Regions from separate parts of the Arthrobacter sp. Dra40 genome, predicted to be linked through region 3. Evidence: riboswitches for the same ligand, from Rfam matches in the RefSeq annotation. Region 3 holds a riboswitch; each other region holds the start of a gene.
The links. Region 3 has a riboswitch for cyclic di-AMP ahead of AC5RWT_RS00185 (M23 family metallopeptidase). Riboswitches for the same ligand answer to the same signal wherever they lie in the genome.
Positions count from the first base shown of each region.

Region 1: linked by a shared signal. The riboswitch ahead of AC5RWT_RS18950 (M23 family metallopeptidase) and the one ahead of AC5RWT_RS00185 (M23 family metallopeptidase) in region 3 are both predicted to bind cyclic di-AMP.
Region 2: linked by a shared signal. The riboswitch ahead of AC5RWT_RS19200 (C40 family peptidase) and the one ahead of AC5RWT_RS00185 (M23 family metallopeptidase) in region 3 are both predicted to bind cyclic di-AMP.

Region 1 covers NZ_JBNHHB010000051.1:379-6,524, forward strand. The annotation lists gene AC5RWT_RS18935 (hypothetical protein) at 1-82, shown strand, start outside; gene AC5RWT_RS18940 (GlcG/HbpS family heme-binding protein) at 1-402, shown strand; gene AC5RWT_RS18945 (HNH endonuclease) at 492-1,106, shown strand; cyclic di-AMP (ydaO/yuaA leader) riboswitch at 1,256-1,445, shown strand; gene AC5RWT_RS18950 (M23 family metallopeptidase) at 1,450-2,370, shown strand; gene AC5RWT_RS18955 (aldo/keto reductase) at 2,501-3,445, opposite strand; gene AC5RWT_RS18960 (very short patch repair endonuclease) at 3,714-4,142, shown strand; gene AC5RWT_RS18965 (MDR family MFS transporter) at 4,299-5,942, opposite strand.
Region 2 covers NZ_JBNHHB010000052.1:23,121-29,266, reverse strand. The annotation lists gene AC5RWT_RS19215 (hypothetical protein) at 1-98, shown strand, start outside; gene AC5RWT_RS19210 (HNH endonuclease signature motif containing protein) at 174-2,003, opposite strand; gene AC5RWT_RS19205 (MDR family MFS transporter) at 2,283-3,815, opposite strand; gene AC5RWT_RS19200 (C40 family peptidase) at 4,096-4,986, opposite strand; cyclic di-AMP (ydaO/yuaA leader) riboswitch at 4,990-5,155, opposite strand; gene AC5RWT_RS19195 (LysR substrate-binding domain-containing protein) at 5,407-6,146, shown strand, end outside.
Region 3 covers NZ_JBNHHB010000001.1:39,113-45,258, forward strand. The annotation lists gene AC5RWT_RS00175 (very short patch repair endonuclease) at 44-472, opposite strand; gene AC5RWT_RS00180 (aldo/keto reductase) at 680-1,624, shown strand; gene AC5RWT_RS00185 (M23 family metallopeptidase) at 1,747-2,652, opposite strand; cyclic di-AMP (ydaO/yuaA leader) riboswitch at 2,656-2,829, opposite strand; gene AC5RWT_RS00190 (HNH endonuclease) at 3,026-3,640, opposite strand; gene AC5RWT_RS00195 (GlcG/HbpS family heme-binding protein) at 3,733-4,134, opposite strand; gene AC5RWT_RS00200 (hypothetical protein) at 4,168-4,359, opposite strand; gene AC5RWT_RS00205 (FAD-binding dehydrogenase) at 4,521-6,146, shown strand, end outside.

The DNA of each region.
Region 1 (6,146 bases), on a different contig from region 3:
ATGGACACTGTCACTCTGGAAGACGCGCGCCGGGTCATTGCTGCTGCAGAGGCCAAGGCCGCCGAAATCGGTCAGCCGATGAACATTGCCGTGGCCGACGCCGGTGGAAACCTTGTCTCGCATGTGCGGATGGACGGGGCCTGGCTGGGCAGCATTGACATCTCGATCAACAAAGCGTTCACTTCCCGGGCGTTCGACATCCAGACCAAGGACCTGGGTGACAACGCACAACCGGGGAACCAGTTCTACGGCATCCATGCCAGCAACCACGGCCGGATCATGATCTTCGCCGGCGGCATACCGCTCTCCCGCGATGGCCACGTCATCGGTTCGATCGGTGTCAGCGGCGGCTCCGGCGAGCAGGACCAGTCCGTCGCGGAGTCGGGAGCAGCAGCGCTGTAGTCCTGAGGCTGCTCCGGCTGGTCCGTCGCGATTTGCCGATGTGACCGGTCCGGCCGCCTGGGGCTGCCATAGCCCGGTGGTGATGGGTGATGTCCGAACTGGCGATGATCTACTGGTCGCGGCGGATCACCTTCTGGGTCTTCGTGGCGGCATTGGCGTGGCTGGTCTACGCGACTCTCGCAGCCCTTTGGTCTACCGGTCTGCTGGCCGGGATCCGGCAACTGCTCAGCGGCGGGGGTTACGACGTGCTGCTCATGGCGGCCTGGCCGGTGGTCGGTTGGGTCGCGCCCCCTGCCCTCCTCCTGCTGATCGTGGCCTTCGCCGCCCGTATCCGCCGCTCCCGCGACCTGCGCCGGCGGGATCCAGTGCGCAGGTTTACCAAGGAGCAGCGCCGCGAGGGCGTGGCCCGCGCCGGCGGGCAGTGCGAGCTTGAGGTTGGCCGGTGCCTTCGTTGTCCGAATCCGGCCACCACCGGCGACCACTTCTACCCGTGGAAGAAGGGCGGATCCACGGTGATGTCCAACTTCGTGGCGGCCTGCGAAGGCTGCGCCCGGAAGAAAGGGACATCGATTCCCTCGCCCGTGGTCCGGCAGCGGTTGGAAGCACGGCGGCTCGGCTACTTTCCACCCGGAGTGCCCGTGCGGGCCGGAGAGCGCAATGAGATCTCCGGCCGCACGAAGACCGCAGCCTGGCTGATGGAGTAGCGGTAGCAGTGGCAACCACACTGCACTTCTGGTGACAAGGAACACTGATAACGAGTTTGTAACACCGCGTGTCGCTCCGGTACTTTTGAACATGTTCTTATCTATGTAGGTAGGCACCTGGTCCGCCCGTCGAACCCTGCCAGCGGACCAGACGTATCGAGCTTTAGATCGAAGGCAGGGGCGGAGGAACCATCTGCGGTGCTTGGGGGCACCTCGGGGTGAAGTCCTCAACGGCAGTCCACGTTTTCCGAAGCCCGCCTTCGGGGTCGACTGCTGGCAGGACCGAGTGAACTCTCGCTCGAATCCGACAGCTAACTTCGCAGGCGAACGAGAGGAAACCCCTGTGCACACCCCTGAGCGCGGGCGTCGCCGTTCCGACACCCGCACAAGTACCCTGTCCCAAATCTCCCGTTCCACGAGTGGCACCAATGGCCGCCGCCGTGCGGAAACGCCCTCCGCGGCCCGCTCGATCGCCCGCAAGATCGGCGTGGCGTCGATTGCCGCCGGCATGCTAACCGCCATCGCCCTGCCGGTCGCCCAAGCTGGCGGCTCAGGGGAACTACCCGGCTCCGAGCGCGCTTCCGAGCAGAGCCCGGTGGAAGTCAAGGCCGCTCAGGAGGCCGAGCTCCGGTTTGACCGGGCCAAGGTCGCCGGCACGGCAGCCCAGCAAGGCGAGCAGGTCGCCGCCGCATCTGCCGAGAAGAAGAAGGCCGATGAAAAGGCTGCCGCCGCCAAGAAGGCCGAGGCAGCAAAGAAGGCTGCGGCGGAGAAAAAGGCCAAGGCAGAAGCCGCAGCCAAGAAGAAGGCAGCAGACGCAGCCGCGGCCAAGAAGGCTGCGGAAGCAGCCAAGGCCAGGACTGCCGGCTTCTCGACGGGCAAGCTGGCCGCCCCGATCCCGAACATGAACCAGACCTCCGGGTTCGGTTACCGCATGAACCCGATTACGGGCGCTGCCGGGGAACTGCACACAGGAATTGATTACGCGATGGCGTGCGGCACTCCGGTCCACGCATCCGACGGCGGCAAGGTCGTCGAGGCTGGCTTCCAGGTGGGCGGCGGCGGAAACCGTATTGTGGTCGAGCACAACAATGGCCTGCGGACCACCTACAACCACCTCCAGTCCATCGGCATCTCGCTGGGACAGAAGGTAGCCCAGGGCCAGACCATTGGCCAGCTGGGCACCACCGGCAACTCAACTGGCTGCCACCTGCACTTTGAAGTGGTCAAGGACGGCCAGACCGTGGATCCCGCCGGCTGGCTGTAACCACCTCTCGGCGGCGGAGCGTCCGCCTCGAACGACGGCGATGTTCCCATGTGGGGCATCGCCGTCGTCGTTAAGGTCAGCCGTCCGTCAGGCATCCGTCGTGCTGAGGGCCGGCGCCGTTAGGCAGGCGTCAGGCGAAGGGCTGGGACGCGCGGTCCAAGGCGGCGACTTCGTCGGCGGTCAGCTCCACATCCGGGGCCGACAGCAGGTCCGGCAGCTGTTCGGGCGTGCGGGCGCTTGCCAGAGGTGCGGTGATGCCGGGCTTGGTGAGCAGCCAGGCGAGCGCCGTCGTCGTGATGGAAATGCCGCGCGAGCCGGCGATCTCCTCCAAGGCATCGACCACAGCGAATCCTTCGTCGGTCAGGTATCCGCCGAGCATGCCGCCACGCTGACTGCTGCCGGCGTCCTCCGGCGTGCTGTACTTGCCGGTCAGGAAACCGGAGGCCAGCGAGAAATACGGGAAGACCGACAGGTTGTATTCCCGGGCCAGCGGAGCGTAACCAAGTTCGTAGTCTTTGCGGGCCACCAGGTTGTACTGCGGCTGCAGGGCGACGGGCAGCGCGAAGCCATTCTGCTGGGCGGTGTCGATCCATTGGGCAATCCGCTCCGGGGACAGGTTGGAGAGCCCGATTTGGCGGACTTTGCCCTCCTTCACCAGGGCGTCGAAGGCGGCGGCCGCCTCGATCAGCGGCGTGCTTTCGTCGTCGTAATGGGCGTAGTAGAGGTCGATGTAATCGGTGTCCAGTCGCTGCAGCGATGCCTCGGCCGCAGCAGCAATATTCACCGCTGACAGCCCCTGGAGCTCGGGATGTCCGCCGACCTTGGTGGCAATGACCACCGATTCGCGGTTTTTCCGGTCCGCCATCCAGCGGCCGATGATCTCCTCGGATTCGCCCCCGCGGTTTCCCGGAACCCATGCGGAGTAGCTGTCCGCGGTGTCAATGAAGTTGCCGCCGGCCTCGGTGAAGGCATCGAGCACCTGCTGTGAGCCGGACTCGTCGGAGGTCCAGCCAAAGGTGTTACCCCCCAGTGCGAGCGGGAAGATCTTGATGTCCGAAGTGCCGATCAAGCGCATCGAAGGTCCTTTCGAAAGGGCAGTGCGGCCTGTCGCCGCTTTATCGTTTAACGTAGCAGCGGCAGCCGCATTCCCTTGACGCTCAAAGGCTCACGTGCCCGCCCGGCTTAGCCACTCGCCCCTCACGAGTGATGCAAAACACGGCGCATGGTGGCCCGATGGACCACATCAGAGGCTGTCGCGCGGGACCATGGCTGGTGGTCAGAGGTGTCCGAGCGCGAGGCGAACGGCGTTACGCTCATACGGCCGGTCCGCCTAGTCTTTAAGCATGGCCGACTCGTTGACCCCGCAGCAGCGCAGCGTGAACATGGCCAAGATCCGCGGCAAGAACACCAAACCCGAACTTGTGGTCCGCAAACTGCTGCATGCGCGAGGGTACCGCTACCGCCTGCACGGCAGCGCGGCTGGCAAAAAACTGCCGGGTAAACCGGATCTGGTCTTCGCGGGACGGCGCAAGGTCATCTTCGTCAACGGCTGCTTCTGGCATGCCCATGACTGCAAGGCCGGCCAGCACGCACCCACGTCGAACGCCGAGTTCTGGGCCACCAAGCGGTCGCGCACGGCTGCGCGGGACGAAACCCAACGGGCAGCTCTGCAGGAAGCCGGCTGGCAGGTGCTCACGGTATGGGAGTGCGAGTTCAAGAAAGCCGACGACCTTGCTGCGCTTGAGGACAGGCTGGTCGCGTTCCTGGTCTGAACGGCCCAGAGAACCCCTGCTCGCCCATGGCCCGGGTCCCACGGACCAGGGCCCGTACCGCCCTACCGCCCGGGCACCGTGGCCCGCACCGCCCACGCGGAGAAGGACCGCCGCGCCTCTAATGGGAATTACCGAAGACGCGGCGATCCGTCGTCGTTATTTTCCGTGTTCCGCGCCCGGGCTCACGTCCTGCGGCCCGGTGTGTGTGCGCTGGGCGCCCGCAGGAACCACCGCGACGGAGCCTGTCATGACCGGTTCCGCCCCGCCGACCAGGCCGGGCTCCACTGGACTCCCGCTGGTCGGCTTGATGTCAATGGTGCGGCGCAGCGGCCGCTCCTTGATGAACAGCACCGCAATCAGCGCTACCACGGCAATGGCGGCGGAAATTTGGAAGATCAGGGCGGTCGCGTCCCCATAGGCCTCCCGCATGACGTCCGCGGCGGCCGGCGGCAAGGCCGCCAGATCCAGGGTGGCACCGGTCCCTTCGCCCGATACCGGGATACCGGCCTCCTTCATGCCGCCCGTGGCCAGGGTGTTGACCCGACCGGCGAGCACGGCCCCCAGCACGGATACGCCGATGGCGCCGCCGAAGGAGCGGAAGAAGGCCACGGAGGCACTGGCTGCGCCGATGTCCTTGGCGCGCACGGTGTTCTGCACTCCGAGCACCAGGTTCTGCATCAGCAGCCCCATGCCCAAACCGAGCACGAACAGATAAATGCCGGCCTTCCACAACTCCGTCTGGTGGTCCAGGGTACCGGCCAGACCGGTGCCGCCGATCACCAGGACGGCTCCGATGACCAGGTAGCGCTTCCATTTGCCGAAGCGGGTGATCAGTTGGCCCGAGACGGTGGCGCCGATCAGGTTGCCGGCGATCATCGGCAGCATCAGCAGACCGGCCTCGGTCGGGGTCGCTCCGCGGGCCACCTGGAAGTACTGACCCACAAACGTGGTGGAGCCGAACAGGGCCACGCCCACGGAGATGGAAGCGATGATGGACAGCGCGGTGGTGCGTTCGGTGATGATTTTCAGCGGAATGATCGGCTGGGACGCCTTGGACTCGACCCACACCAACAGCACCAGAAGCACGACGCCGATGCCCACCAGGAGCGCGCTGGTTCCGGAGAGCCAGTCGTAGTAGCCGGGTTGGCCGGCGAAGGAAACCCAGATCAGCAGGATGGACACGCCGGCCGTCAGCAGGACGGAACCGAGCCAATCAATCTTGACCTGCCGTCGTTCATGGCCGATCTTCAACGTTTTCTGCAGCATGAACAAGGCGATGACGGCCAGCGGGACACAGACGAAGAAGGTCCAGCGCCAACCGAGCGGGCTGTCAACGATGAAGCCGCCCAACAATGGGCCACCTGCGGTGGCCACCGCCATCACTGCACCCATCAAGCCCGCGTACCGGCCGCGTTCGCGCGGCGGGATAACGGTGCCGATGATCGCCTGGACCAGGGCAGTGAGGCCGCCCATCGCGGTGCCCTGGACCACCCGGGCAGCCAGCAGGGTGGTCATGTCCGGAGCGAACCCGGCCAAAACCGACCCTGCCACGAAGATGACGATGGACAGCTGGACCAGCAGCTTCTTGTTGTACAGGTCCGCGAACTTGCCCCAGATTGGCGTGGTCGCGGCGTTCGCCAGCAGCGCGGCCGTCACGACCCACGCGAAGTCTGTTTGGGTGCCGTGCAGATCAGCGATGATCGTGGGCAGGGCGTTGCCCACGATCGTGCTGGAGAGCATGGCTGTGAACAAAGCGGCCAGCAGGCCAGTGAGGACCTGCAGGATCTGCCGGTGGCTCATCAGGTCACCGTCGGCAGGCGCGGGTCCGGCAGGCGCGGGTCCGGCGAGCGACGGGCCGGCAGGCGCGGGTCCGGCGAGCGACGGGCCGGCAGGCGCGGGTCCGGCGAGCGACGGGCCGGCCGGCACAGATCCGGCGCGTGCCGAGGACCTGTCGGGAGTACCGTCCTCAAGGAGCGCGCCGGGCGCAGACGCGTGTGATGTGGG
Region 2 (6,146 bases), on a different contig from region 3:
CCGGGCCGATGTCGCGAATCGCCCAATCCGGCGACCAAATCCCAGCCGACGCCATCGCCTCCATGCAGCAGGCCTGCGACGGGTACACCACAAGCTAGCGAAGCCTCCGGCGAACGCCACAGCGCCCAATCCCAAAATGTGGTCTTCGACCGAACCGTGCGGAAGTTCGGGCATCAGAACGGCGGATTTTCCGGCTGCGCTGGCCAACCGTCGAACAGGCTGGCGCTCCGGAGCGGGGGTCTGGCTTTGGTGGTGCTGCCCTTCCCGAGGTCGAGTTCTTCTTGCCCCGGGACCGGTGGTGGATCAGCGGTGCGAACAGTCGGGCGGACCGCCTCCGGCTCGTCCCAACCTGTGCCTTGGGCTGGAAGTGGGCGCCCGGACTGCCCGGAATCGAGGTTGCTGGTGGCTGGTTCCGGCAGGCGTTCGGGCAGGCGCGCGCCCTTGAGCCACACGTGGTTGCGCAGCGGCTGCTGGGCCGGATCCATGCTGGCCGGCGGGTAGAACCACGGCACGCCGTTGCGTACTTCGACCCGCCAATCGCCGTCATGCAGCAGATGGTGATGATGCCCGCAGACCAAGACGCCGTTGTCCGTGGAGGTGGGGCCGCCTTTTTCGAACCACCGGATGTGGTGCACCTCAGTCCATGGGGACGGCGCCGTGCAGCCGGGGAAGGCACACCCTCCGTCTCTGGCGATGATTGCCAGACGCATGTATTTGGGAAAGAGCCTTTGGGATTGGCCAACATCCAGGATCACGCCCATGCCGGCCAACACCACCGGGATGATGTCGGCATCGCAGGCGATCCGGCGGATGGTCTTGGCACTCAGCGGACCGGAGAAGGTACTGGCCCCCGGGCGGCCGAGGTGGGAGGCCAGGTCCTTGTAGTCAATAGTGGCCAGAACCTGAGGTCGGCGCCCGCCTGCAGCCGGCAGCAAATCCGTAGTGAGGGCGACCTTGCACGCACCAATCAGCCCGTCGAGCTGTTTCTGCTGGCGGGTGCGCCCGTCCGCCACCGACTGTCCGGCGGACACATCCGGGTTCGGACCGTTGCCGCCGGTAGCCCCGACGGTGCCAGCACCTTCCACGTCTCCCATGGCAGACGCGGAGTCGGTCGTGTACGCGGTTCCGGTTGCGGGATCGGCCTCCGGCTGGGACGATGCGTTCGCGGCGGTGGTCTCGATCCCTACCGTCCCGGCGGTGACCGTCCCTTCCCGCAGGCGGGGATTGGTGGCGGTGTTGTAGACGGTTGCCAGGACCTCGTTCTGCTCGTCGGTGGCGTTGATTTCGTAGCAGTGCAGACCGTTGCGCCGACCACGGTAGAACAATCCCTGGCGTGATTTCAGCTCGGCCGGATCGAGGTCAGCGCCACCGGGGTTGAGGCCGCCTTCCCAATGGCGAATCAGCAGCCGCAGCGAGTCGGCGTCGTAATCGGAGGCATGCTGCACCAGCGCCTTTTCCATCTCCTGCAGCCTGTCCGGCGCCGCGATGCGCCGCAGCCCGTCGACTGCCCTGCGGATCAGGTTAGCGGCCTGCCCGGACACCCTTCCCTCGTCAAGGGCACGGGCCAGGAGCGGCAGCCGGGGCGGGGCAGCCGGGGTTCCCCCGGGCACCGGTCTGGCCTCGGTGGCGTCCGCGAGCTGGAACCGGCGCGCAGCTTCCTGCCGCGCAATGCCCAGTTTTGCCCGCAGGTAATCCTCGTTGGATTTGTACGCGCCCGGCTTGCGGCGTGCCGGTCCGTCCGGGTCGTGCGGAATGTCCGTCTCGCCGACGGCCGCGATGTTCTGCTCCTTGATGATGCGGGCCAAGATCAGCTGGGTCTGGGCGACGGTATTGGCCAGTTCCTCGACCTGTGCCGCGGTTCGGGCCACGGACTTGGTGCTGCGTGTCAGCCAGCCGCTGCGAAGACGATCATTCAGTCCCATGACGTCGGCGCGCAATCGGAGCAGCAGGGCGGATTCATCCTGCCCTGCCCCCGGGGCCACCTCCAGCGCTTCGATCGCCATGCATCTACCCTATGAAGCGCACCAACACGGCGGCAGAACCAAGAAACCGGATGTGGACAAAGGGGTGCCGCGGACATCTGTGGAGAGGAAGTGAGCGCGGCGCAAGCCGGGAGCCGGATCGGGTCACCGCGGCCACGGCCGCGGGAACTCGAGTTCGGCTAGACGGCCCATCGTGGGGGACCGACCGGTCTGAGCACGGCGCAAGCCGGGAGCCGTCACCGCGGCCACGGCCGCGGAAACTCGAGTTCCGCCGGAAGGCGCCTGGGTAGCGCAGGCGCGTCAGCGTGCGGCCGGTGCCCCTGCCCGCGGAGCAACTCCGGCGTGTTCCTCCTCGACGGGCTTCCGGACGAAGAACGCGGCCACTACGGCCAGGATGGAGATGATGGCGCCGGTCAGGAAAGCCATCCGCACACCGCCGGCCACCGCCGTCGGCGCCGCGGCACCGCCGGTTGCAAGCGCAGCGGCCTGCACGGACATGACGGTCACGAACAAGGCGGTGCCGGCTGCCCCGGCTACCTGCTGCACGGTGCCGATGACAGCGCTGCCGTGCGAGTACAGTTGCCGCTTGACCGAGCCCAACCCTGCGGTAAACAGCGGCGTGAACAGGAACGCCAAACCCAGGCTGAGCACGATGTGCGCGGCCAGCAGCGTCAACGGCTGAGTGTTTTCGCTCACCGTGGACAAGAACCAGAGCACGGCACTGACCACCGCCGTTCCGGGCACCAAGAGCACGCGCGGGCCGAACGTGTCGTAAAGGCGGCCCACGGCCGGTGCCAACAGCCCCATGAGCAGTCCGCCCGGCAACAGCAGGAGACCGATCTGCAGCGGCTCGAGCCCCAGGACCTGCTGCATATATATAGGGAGCAGAATGATGGTGCCGAACAGTGCCGCCATGCTGACAGCCATCAGCGCGACGGATACGGCAAAGTTGCCGGAGCGGAACGTCCTCAGGTCCAGCAGCGCCTTGTCCGAGCGCTGCAACCGGACCTGACGCAGCAGGAACACCAGCAATCCCACACCGCCGGCCGCAAAGGCGATCCACATGGCCGCACCCGAGGTGGGCTCCGCCGTCGTTGTTCCCTGCCCGGCGCCAACCTGGCTGAGGCCGTAGATGAGCCCGCCGAAACCGATCGCCGAGAGGATCACCGACGGCACATCCAGCGGCACCTGCCGCGGCTCGGTCACGTTCAGGATCCGCCGGTTGCCGACCACCAGCATTGTCAGCGCGATCGGCAGCACCAGCCAGAACATCCAGCGCCAGGACAGAGCGTTGAGGATGATGCCGGAGATGGTCGGGCCGATTGCCGGCGCCACCGAAATGACAATCGAAACGTTGCCCATGGTCTTGCCGCGGTCTTCGGCCGGCACCAGGTTCATGAGCGTGGTCATGAGCAGCGGCATCATGATCGCGGTGCCCGATGCTTGAACGACGCGCCCCACCAGCAGCACTTCGAAGCCTGGAGCCAGCGCCGCCAGCAGCGTGCCGGCGGAGAACAGGGACATCGCGGCGGTGAAAACCTGGCGAGTCGTGAATCGCTGCAGCAAGAAGCCAGTGACCGGGATGACCACCGCCATGGTCAGCATGAACGCCGTGGTAAGCCACTGCGCCGCGCGGGCGCTGATGTTGAGGTCTTCCATCAGCTCGGTCAAAGCCACCGACATGATGGTCTCGTTCAGGATCACCACGAACGCCGAGACCAGCAGGATTCCGATCACCCGGCGGTTCCGGCGGGCTTCACCAGCCGTGTAACCACCGCCGTGCGCCGGTCCAGACAACGCCGGGGCACTGTTCTTCAACGGTTTTTGGCTCACGGGAGGATCCTCGGGTGGAGTTCGTGCTGTTGTGGGCGGGCCGCAGGAGGGCCAAAAAACGGCGCCGAATTGGCGGAATAGTAGTCTAACCCGCGTCCGCGTAAGCCTATTCCCACCGCGCAGGAACCTCCACAAGACAACGACGGCGGTGCTCGCCGGGCGGGGCCGCCTCCGGTCCTTTTAAAAGAGGAGAAGCCCCGCCGGCGCAAGGCCGACGGAGCTTCCCTGTGGTCCTGGGCCGGTAGTTGGGGGAGTAACCGGACCAGGAGTCTTGGGGGTGCTACATCGTGTAGTAGCCGGTAACGGGCATGGCGTGGACGTCGTGCACCATGGTGCCCTGGCTCGGGTTCAGCGCGCTGATCATCTTGCCGTCGCCGAGGTAGATGCCCACGTGGCCGCCGCCGTTCTGCACCACCAGGTCACCCGGCTGCGGGCTGCTGGTCGGCGTCAGGACACTGCCCTGCTCCTGGCTGAGGCGGGGCAGGTCAACGCCAGCCTGGGCGTAGACCCACTGGGTGAAGCCGGAGCAGTCCCAGCCGGCGGTGGAGGTGCCGCCCCAGACGTAGGGGGTGCCCTGGCCGGACATGGCAATGTCCACGATGCTCTTGTTGCCGCCGGTGGAGGCAACCGAGATGTTGGCGCTGGCCAGCGAGACCGTGGCCGTATCCGTCGAGGCGGCCTGCGTCGAGGAGGCGAGCTGGACTGCCTGGCCATCAACGGCCTGGCTGCCCTGCGCGGAGCCGGTCAGGGCGATCTGGTCGCCCGGGTAGATGATGGAGTACGCGCCCAGGCCGTTGATGGCCAGCACGTCCTGCACGTTCTTGCCGTACTGGGCGGCAATGGTGCCCACAGTGTCGCCCGCGACGACGGTGTGGGTGGTGGCGCCGGCAGCCGAACTGGTTACGGACGCCCGCTCCACCTCGAAGCCGGCATTCGCCGGAGCGGCAACGGTTTCCGCGGCGTCGGCGGAGCCATACGTCGGGACGTTGACCTCGGCGGCGGCGTTGGCCGGCAGGCCGGCGCCCAGCATTAGGCCTCCGGCGGCAGTGACCACGGCAGCCCCGCGACCGACGGTGCCGGCGTGGGATGAAACGGCGTTGGACAGGCCGGCAATGGCGGTGTTGCGGACCGGGGTGGCACGGTGGCGTGCGCGGTTGTTTTTGAGCAGCAAGAAATTACCTCTCCCAATGCCTGCGAGGTGAGCTGTCGGGTTCGGATGGGAGTCACCCGGCCGTGCGGCAGTGCGGCATGCACTTCGTACGGCTTAACCCCAAGAGCCCCAGAGGGGCCCGAAGAAAATGGGTCCCCCGCCTCTGCCAGATGTCTAGCGAACGAACTCGGTAAGGCTGGCAGAGCTAGGCAATACCCACCGAGGACGACGGCGCATGATCGCCGACGTGGTGATTACACTACATAACGGTTCGGTAACTGTCCAAGCCCTGATGGTTAGCTGTGGATAACCTGAAAACGGCTCCCCGCGGGCACGGCCAGCCAGCGTTTAACTACCACTGCATCAAACGCTCGACGCTACATTCGACGAACAATCCGGCCCGTCAGGCGTCCCCTCCTTGGTTACTTGTACGCTGGCGGGGTGGTGAACTTCACGCTCAAACAGCTGCAGTACTTCGTGGCAGTCGCCGATCACGGCTCGATCTCCGCGGCCGCGGCTGCCAGCCACATCTCCCAAGCGGCCATGTCACAGTCGCTGACCGACCTGGAACGGATCGTCGGCGCGCAGCTGATGGTCCGGCACCGGTCCCGCGGAATCGCGCTGACCGGTGTCGGCCAGCAGTTCCTGCGCGACGTGCGCAGCCTGGTCCGGCATGCCGACGAGGTGCAGAACAGCATCATCGAACGGCAGCAGGGACTGGTAGGCCCGCTGGCCATCGGCTGCTACAGCACGCTCTCGGCCTTTTGGGTTCCGGTCATCAGCGAACGCTTCATCAAACCCCATCCGCGGCTCACGGTGACCATGGAGGAAGGGGAAGCCGCCGAGCTGCAGCACCGGATGCAGGAGGGCTATTTGGATGCGGTGCTGACCCACACCCGGCACCTGTTGCCCGGCGTGCAGGCGCGCACGGTCAAGGAAGGCCGGCCCTATGTGCTGCTGGCTGCCGACCATCCGCTGGCTTCCCGCACCAGCATCAAACTGGAGGAACTGGCAGACGAGGACTTCGTCTCCTTGGACATCCCGACCGTGCGGGACAATCAGTTGGTCAACCTGCGGCTGTCCGGGCTGGATCCGAAGATCGCCTGGCGTTCCTCCAGTTTCGAAGCCGTCCGCGGCATGGTGGCCCGCGGCCTCGGCTACACCGTGCTGGTGCAGCGACC
Region 3 (6,146 bases):
TGCGCGGGACTATCGTGTCACAACCGCCGGTCCACGAGCCTGTTCAACCCAGAAACTCCACCAGCCGATCCTCGAGGGCAGCCAGATCGCCAGCCTTCTTGAACTCACACTCCCACACGGTGAGGACCTGCCAGCCGGCCTCCTGCAGCGCCGCCTCCTGGACCTTGTCTCGGGCCGCCGTCCGGGAGCGTTTGGCATCCCAGAACTCGGCGTTGGACTTAGGTGCATGCTGGCCGACCCTGCAGTCGTGGGCATGCCAGAAGCAGCCGTTGACGAAGATGACCTTGCGGCGCCCCGCGAACACCAGATCCGGTTTGCCGGGCAGCTTCTGGCTCCCGGCGCTGCCGTGCAGGCGGTAGCGGTAACCCCTGGCATGCAGCAGCTTCCGGACCAGCAACTCTGGTTTGGTGTTTTTGCCGCGGATCTTGGCCATATTGGCGCTGCGCTGCAGTGGGGTCAGCGAGTCAGCCATGGATTAAGTCTAGGTTGCACGGACAAAGGAGCCGGAGGCCATCCACCGCAGGTTTGGCGACCGGACTGGGGCGCCGGCCCAAGAAACGTGAAGTTTTGCGCGTGACTGCGCTCTCATTCGCGACCGGAACGGCAGCCGCCACACTATCCTTAAACGCTGAAGCGGCGGGCGAAGATCCGCCGCCCTTCCCTTTCGAAAGGACTCTCGATGCGCTTGATCGGCACTTCGGACCTCAAGATTTTCCCGCTCGCTTTGGGCGGCAACACCTTCGGCTGGACCTCCGACGAGCCCGGCTCGCAGCAGGTACTGGATGCCTTCGCCGATGCAGGCGGCAATTTCATAGACACCGCGGACAGCTACTCCTCCTGGGTTCCGGGAAACACTGGCGGCGAGTCCGAATACATCATTGGCCGCTGGATGGCCGAGCGGAAGAACCGTGATTCGGTGGTCATCGCCACCAAAGTCGGTGGACACCCGGAGCTTCAGGGCCTGTCGGCGGTGAACATCGCTGCCGCCGCGGAGGCTTCGCTACAGCGGCTGGGCACGGATCACATAGACCTTTACTACGCCCATTACGACGACGAGGGCACGCCGCTCATCGAGGCGGCCGCGGCCTTCGACGCCCTGGTCAAGGAGGGCAAAGTCCGCCAGATCGGGCTGTCCAACCTGCCCCCGGAGCGGATCGCGGAGTGGATCACCATCGCCCAGCAAAACGGATTCGCGCTGCCTGTGGCGCTGCAGCCGCACTACAACCTGGTGGCCCGCAAGGACTACGAGCAGGGTTATGCGCCGTTGGCTCGGGAGCACAACCTCTCGGTCTTCCCCTACCTCTCCCTGGCCGCAGGCTTCCTAACCGGCAAGTACCACAGCACCGACGATGCCGAGGCCAGCGCGCGCGGCGGCATGTTGGGGAATTACCTCACCGCCAAGGGCTTTGCAGTGGTGGACGCCGTGGAAACGGTCGCCTCCTCCCGCGGGATCTCCATCACGACGGCGGCGCTCGCCTGGCTGCTCAGCAAGCCAGGCATCACCGCGCCGCTGGCCAGCGCCCGGACGCCGCAGCAGTTGCCGGATCTGATGGCTGCCGCGGATGTGCAGCTGACCGCCGACGAGGTTTCCGCCTTGGACCAAGCGTCGCAGTCCTTCGCCTGAGCACTCCTCCTCAAGCGAGCGACTCTCAAACGAGCGACGGCGATGCCCACCGCCTGTGATCAGTTCACCGGGGTGGGCATCGCCGTCAGGTAGCGGAAGCTCCGCCGTCGTTGCTGTGGGGTTTAGAGCCAGCCTGCCGGATCCACGGTCTGGCCGTCCTTCACAACCTCGAAGTGCAGGTGGCAGCCGGTGGAGTTGCCGGTGGTGCCCAGCTCGCCGATGCGCTCGCCCTGGGCAACCTTCTGGCCCAGCGAAACGCCGATGGACTGCAGGTGGTTGTAGGTGGTCTTCAAGCCGCCGCGGTGCTCGACCACAATGCGGTTTCCGCCGCCGCCGACCTGCCAGCCGGCCTCAACCACCTTGCCGCCGTCGGAAGCGTTGACCGGGGTGCCGCAGCCCATCGCGTAGTCGATGCCGGTGTGCAGTTCGCCGGCCGCGCCGGTGATCGGATTCAGGCGGTAGCCGAAGCCGGAAGTCTGTTTCATGTGTGGAATGGGGGCCTTCAGGCTGCCGGTCGCGAAGCCGGCGGTCTTGGCCTTGGCTGCGTCCGCCTTCTTCGCTGCAGCGATGGCGGCTGCCTTCTTCTTGGCGGCAGCCTGGGCCTTTGCCTTCTTGTCCGCTGCGGCCTTCTGATCGGCTGCGGCCTTCTTGTCCGCTGCCGCCTTCTTCTTCTCGGCGGACGCGGCGGCAACCTTGATCTCTTCCTGGGCGGCCTTGCTGGCGGCCCAGGGCCGGTCGAACCGAAGGTCGGCATCCTTGGTGGCTTGGACGCTGACCGCACTGTTGCTGGACACGCGATCGGCGCGAACCAACTCGTCCGCGCCACCTGCATGGGCGACCGGGATGGCAATCACGGCCAGCATGCCGGCTGTTGCGGCCGCAATGCCTGCCTTGCGGGCAACCGCGTGAGCCGCGGCGGGCGCTTCTGCGCGGCGGCGGCCTTCGGGCTCGCCGAAAGCGCGAGAGATCAGGGAAAGGGGAGACGTACGGGTGTCGGAACGGCGACGACCGCGGACAGGGGTGTTCACAGGTATTCCTCTCATGCGCCTGCGAAGTTAGCTGTCGGATTCGAGCGAGAGTTCACTCGGTCCTGCCGGCATAGCCGCGGGAAGCCGGCCTGCCTCTGAGGACTTCACCCCATGGTGCCCCCAAGCACCGTACGTGGTTCCTCCGCCCCTGCCTTCGACATAAAGCTCGATATCTTACGGTCCGCCGGCAGGGTTCGACGGGCGGACCGGGCGCCCACCTTCATAGTAGGAACACCATCCAATTTACGGGAGCGACACGCGGTGTTACAACTTCGTTATCCGTGTTCCTTATCACCCGGAGTGCGGCAGGGTTGCGAGCGGGTACGGGGCGCCCAACGTCCAGGCCGCCGGTCTGACCGCCAGTAGCGGTAGCTCAGCCCATCAACCAGGCAGCTGTGTGCGTGCGGCCGGAAATCTCATTGCGCTCGCCGGCCTGAACCGGAACGCCGGCCGGAAAGTAGCTGCGCCGCCGTTCCTCCAGCTGCTGCCGGGACTGTGGCGAGGGAATCGATGTGCCCTTGCGCCGGTCGCAGCTTGCGCAGGCCGCCACGAAATTGGTCATCACGGTGGCCCCGCCTTTCTTCCAAGGGAAGAAGTGGTCGCCGGTGGTGGCCGGGTTGGGGCAACGGCGGTGCGGCCCAACCTCCAGTTCGCACTGGCCGCCGGCACGCGCCAGCCCTTCGCGGCGTTGCTGCCGGTTAAATGTGCGCAGCGGATCCCTGCGGCGCACATCGCGGGAGCGGCGGATGCGTACGGCAACGGCGACTGCCACCAAGACAAGGACAGGCGCTCCGATCCAGCCCAGCACAGGCCAAGCCGCCTGGAGTAACGCCGCGGGGGCGCCGCCCGTGAAAAGCTGCCGGATCCCTTGCAGCAGCTCGGTACCCAGGAGCGCCGAGACCACTGCATAGGCCAGCCACGCCAAGGCCGCGACCAAGGCCCACAGCGTGATCCGCCGCGACCAGTAGATCATCCCCAGTTCAGACATCTGCCCATCCGAAGTCCCCCAGCTCCGCCAGTCCATCCGCCGCCTAGGCTAGCCGAGGCACCCTGTGAATTCCTCGCCCGAACCAGCCCCGCCTACAACGCGGCCGCTCCAGCCTCGGCCACGGACTGGTCCTGCTCGCCGGAGCCGCCGCTGACGCCAATCGACCCCACCACCTGGCCGTCGCGGGAAAGCGGAAGGCCGCCGGCGAAGATCATGATCCGTCCGTGGTTGCTGGCGTGGATACCGTAGAACTGATTGCCCGGCTGGGCGTTGTCGCCCAGGTCCTTGGTCTGGATGTCGAATGCCCGGGATGTGAAGGCCTTGTTGATCGAGATGTCGATGCTGCCCAGCCAAGCCCCGTCCATCCGCACATGCGAGACCAGGTTCCCACCGGCGTCGGCCACGGCAATGTTCATCGGCTGGCCGATCTCCGCTGCCTTGGCCTCCGCGGCGGCAATGACCCGGCGCGCATCTTCCAGAGTGACAGTGTCCATGTTTCCTCCTTGATCGAAGGCCGCGGGGCGGTCCTATTTGATGTCATCGTGGCGATTGAGCACGCACTGGGTGGCGACTCCGGCGCCGAACTCCGCGTAGCCCTTCGGTGCATCCCCCACGGGAAGGGCTGACGGATTGACCGTCTTGGCGATCTGCACCCTGTCACGACCGCTCACTTCGACCTTGCCGGTTTCCTTGTAAGCGACCGCTCGATTGCTGCTCATGGAGGATCCTCTCTGATCCGGACCGGAGCCAAGGGGTGGATAGGAGCCACCGTAGACCTCGAGGCGCCGGGCTGGCTAGGGTTGGATCTCCCCGCCCTCGACCCCGCGAATTCCGCCCGGCCCCCTTGTGGGCCCGAACGCCATCCGCAAGGGTGGACCCCATGGGTGCGAACGCAGCGGCAGGCCGGATAGTGGGCGCGGATGTCATCGTGGTGGGTGCCGGGCTCTCGGGGCTGGTCGCCACCGCCGAATTGACCGAGGCCGGGCGCCACGTGCTGCTGGTGGATCAGGAATCGGAAGCGAATCTGGGCGGCCAGGCCTGGTGGAGCTTCGGCGGCCTGTTTCTGGTGGATTCGCCGGAACAGCGGAGGCTGGGCGTCAAGGATTCGGTCGAGCTGGCCTGGCAGGACTGGCTGGGCACCGCCGGCTTCGACCGGCCGGAGGACTATTGGCCACGCCGCTGGGCCGAGGCCTACGTGAACTTCGCCGCGGGCGAGAAGCGGGCGTGGCTGCGCGAGCGCGGACACCGGATCTTCCCGGTGGTCGGTTGGGCCGAACGCGGCGGCTACGAAGCGAGCGGCCCGGGCAATTCGGTGCCCCGCTTCCACATCACGTGGGGGACCGGTCCCGGCATCGTGGAACCGTTCGCGCGCCGGGTGCGGGAAGCGGCCGACGCCGGACTGGTCACCTTCGCCTTCCGGCACCGGGTGGACGGGCTGCTCACACAAGACGACGCGGTCACCGGAGTGCGCGGCAGCATCCTGGAACCAACCACGGCGGAGCGCGGCCGCGCGTCCTCACGCACTGTGGTGGGGGAATTCGAATACCCGGCCGGTGCCGTCGTGGTGACCTCCGGCGGAATCGGGGCGGATCTGGACGAGGTGCGGCGGAACTGGCCGCAGCGTCTGGGCACACCGCCCGGGGACATGGTCGCCGGCGTACCCGAATACGTGGACGGGCGGATGCTCGGCATTGCGCAGGCGGCCGGTGGGCGGGTGATCAACCCGGACCGGATGTGGCACTACGTGGAGGGGATCAGGAATTGGGATCCGGTCTGGACCCGGCACGGCATCCGGATTCTGCCCGGCCCCAGCTCGCTCTGGCTGGATGCAACCGGCAAGCGGCTGCCGGCGCCGCTGTTTCCCGGATTCGACACTCTGGGCACGCTAGCCCACCTGCGTTCCACCGGGCACGATTACAGCTGGTTCATCCTGAACAAGAGGATCATCGAGAAGGAGTTCGCGCTCTCCGGCTCGGAACAGAACCCGGACCTGACCGGCAAGTCGGTGCGGGAAGTGCTCAAGCGGGCGACCACGGACGTGCCCGTACCCGTGCAGGCCTTTTTGGACCACGGCGTGGACTTCCTGCAGGCGGACACCGTGTCGGAGCTGGTGGCCAAAATGAACGAGCTGGTGCGGAATCACCCGCTCGGCGAATCGGATGGGTTGGCCACTGCCGGAGATTCCCGGGACGGGCGGCCCGACGCGGCGATGCCCGCCGAACCCGTGCTGCCGGCGTTCAGTGAACACCGGGACGGTCCGATGCTGGACCCGGCCCAGGTCGAGGCCGAGATCCTGGCGCGGGACCGCGAGGTGGAAAATGCCTACGGCAAGGACGCGCAGGTGATGGCCATCCGCGCGGCGAGGCGCTACCTGGGCGACAAGCTGGTGCGCACGGCCAAGCCGCACCGATTGCTGGATCCCGATGCCGGGCCGATGATTGCAGTGCGGCTTTCGGTGCTGACCCGCAAGACACTCGGCGGACTGGAAACGAACCTGCAGTCACGC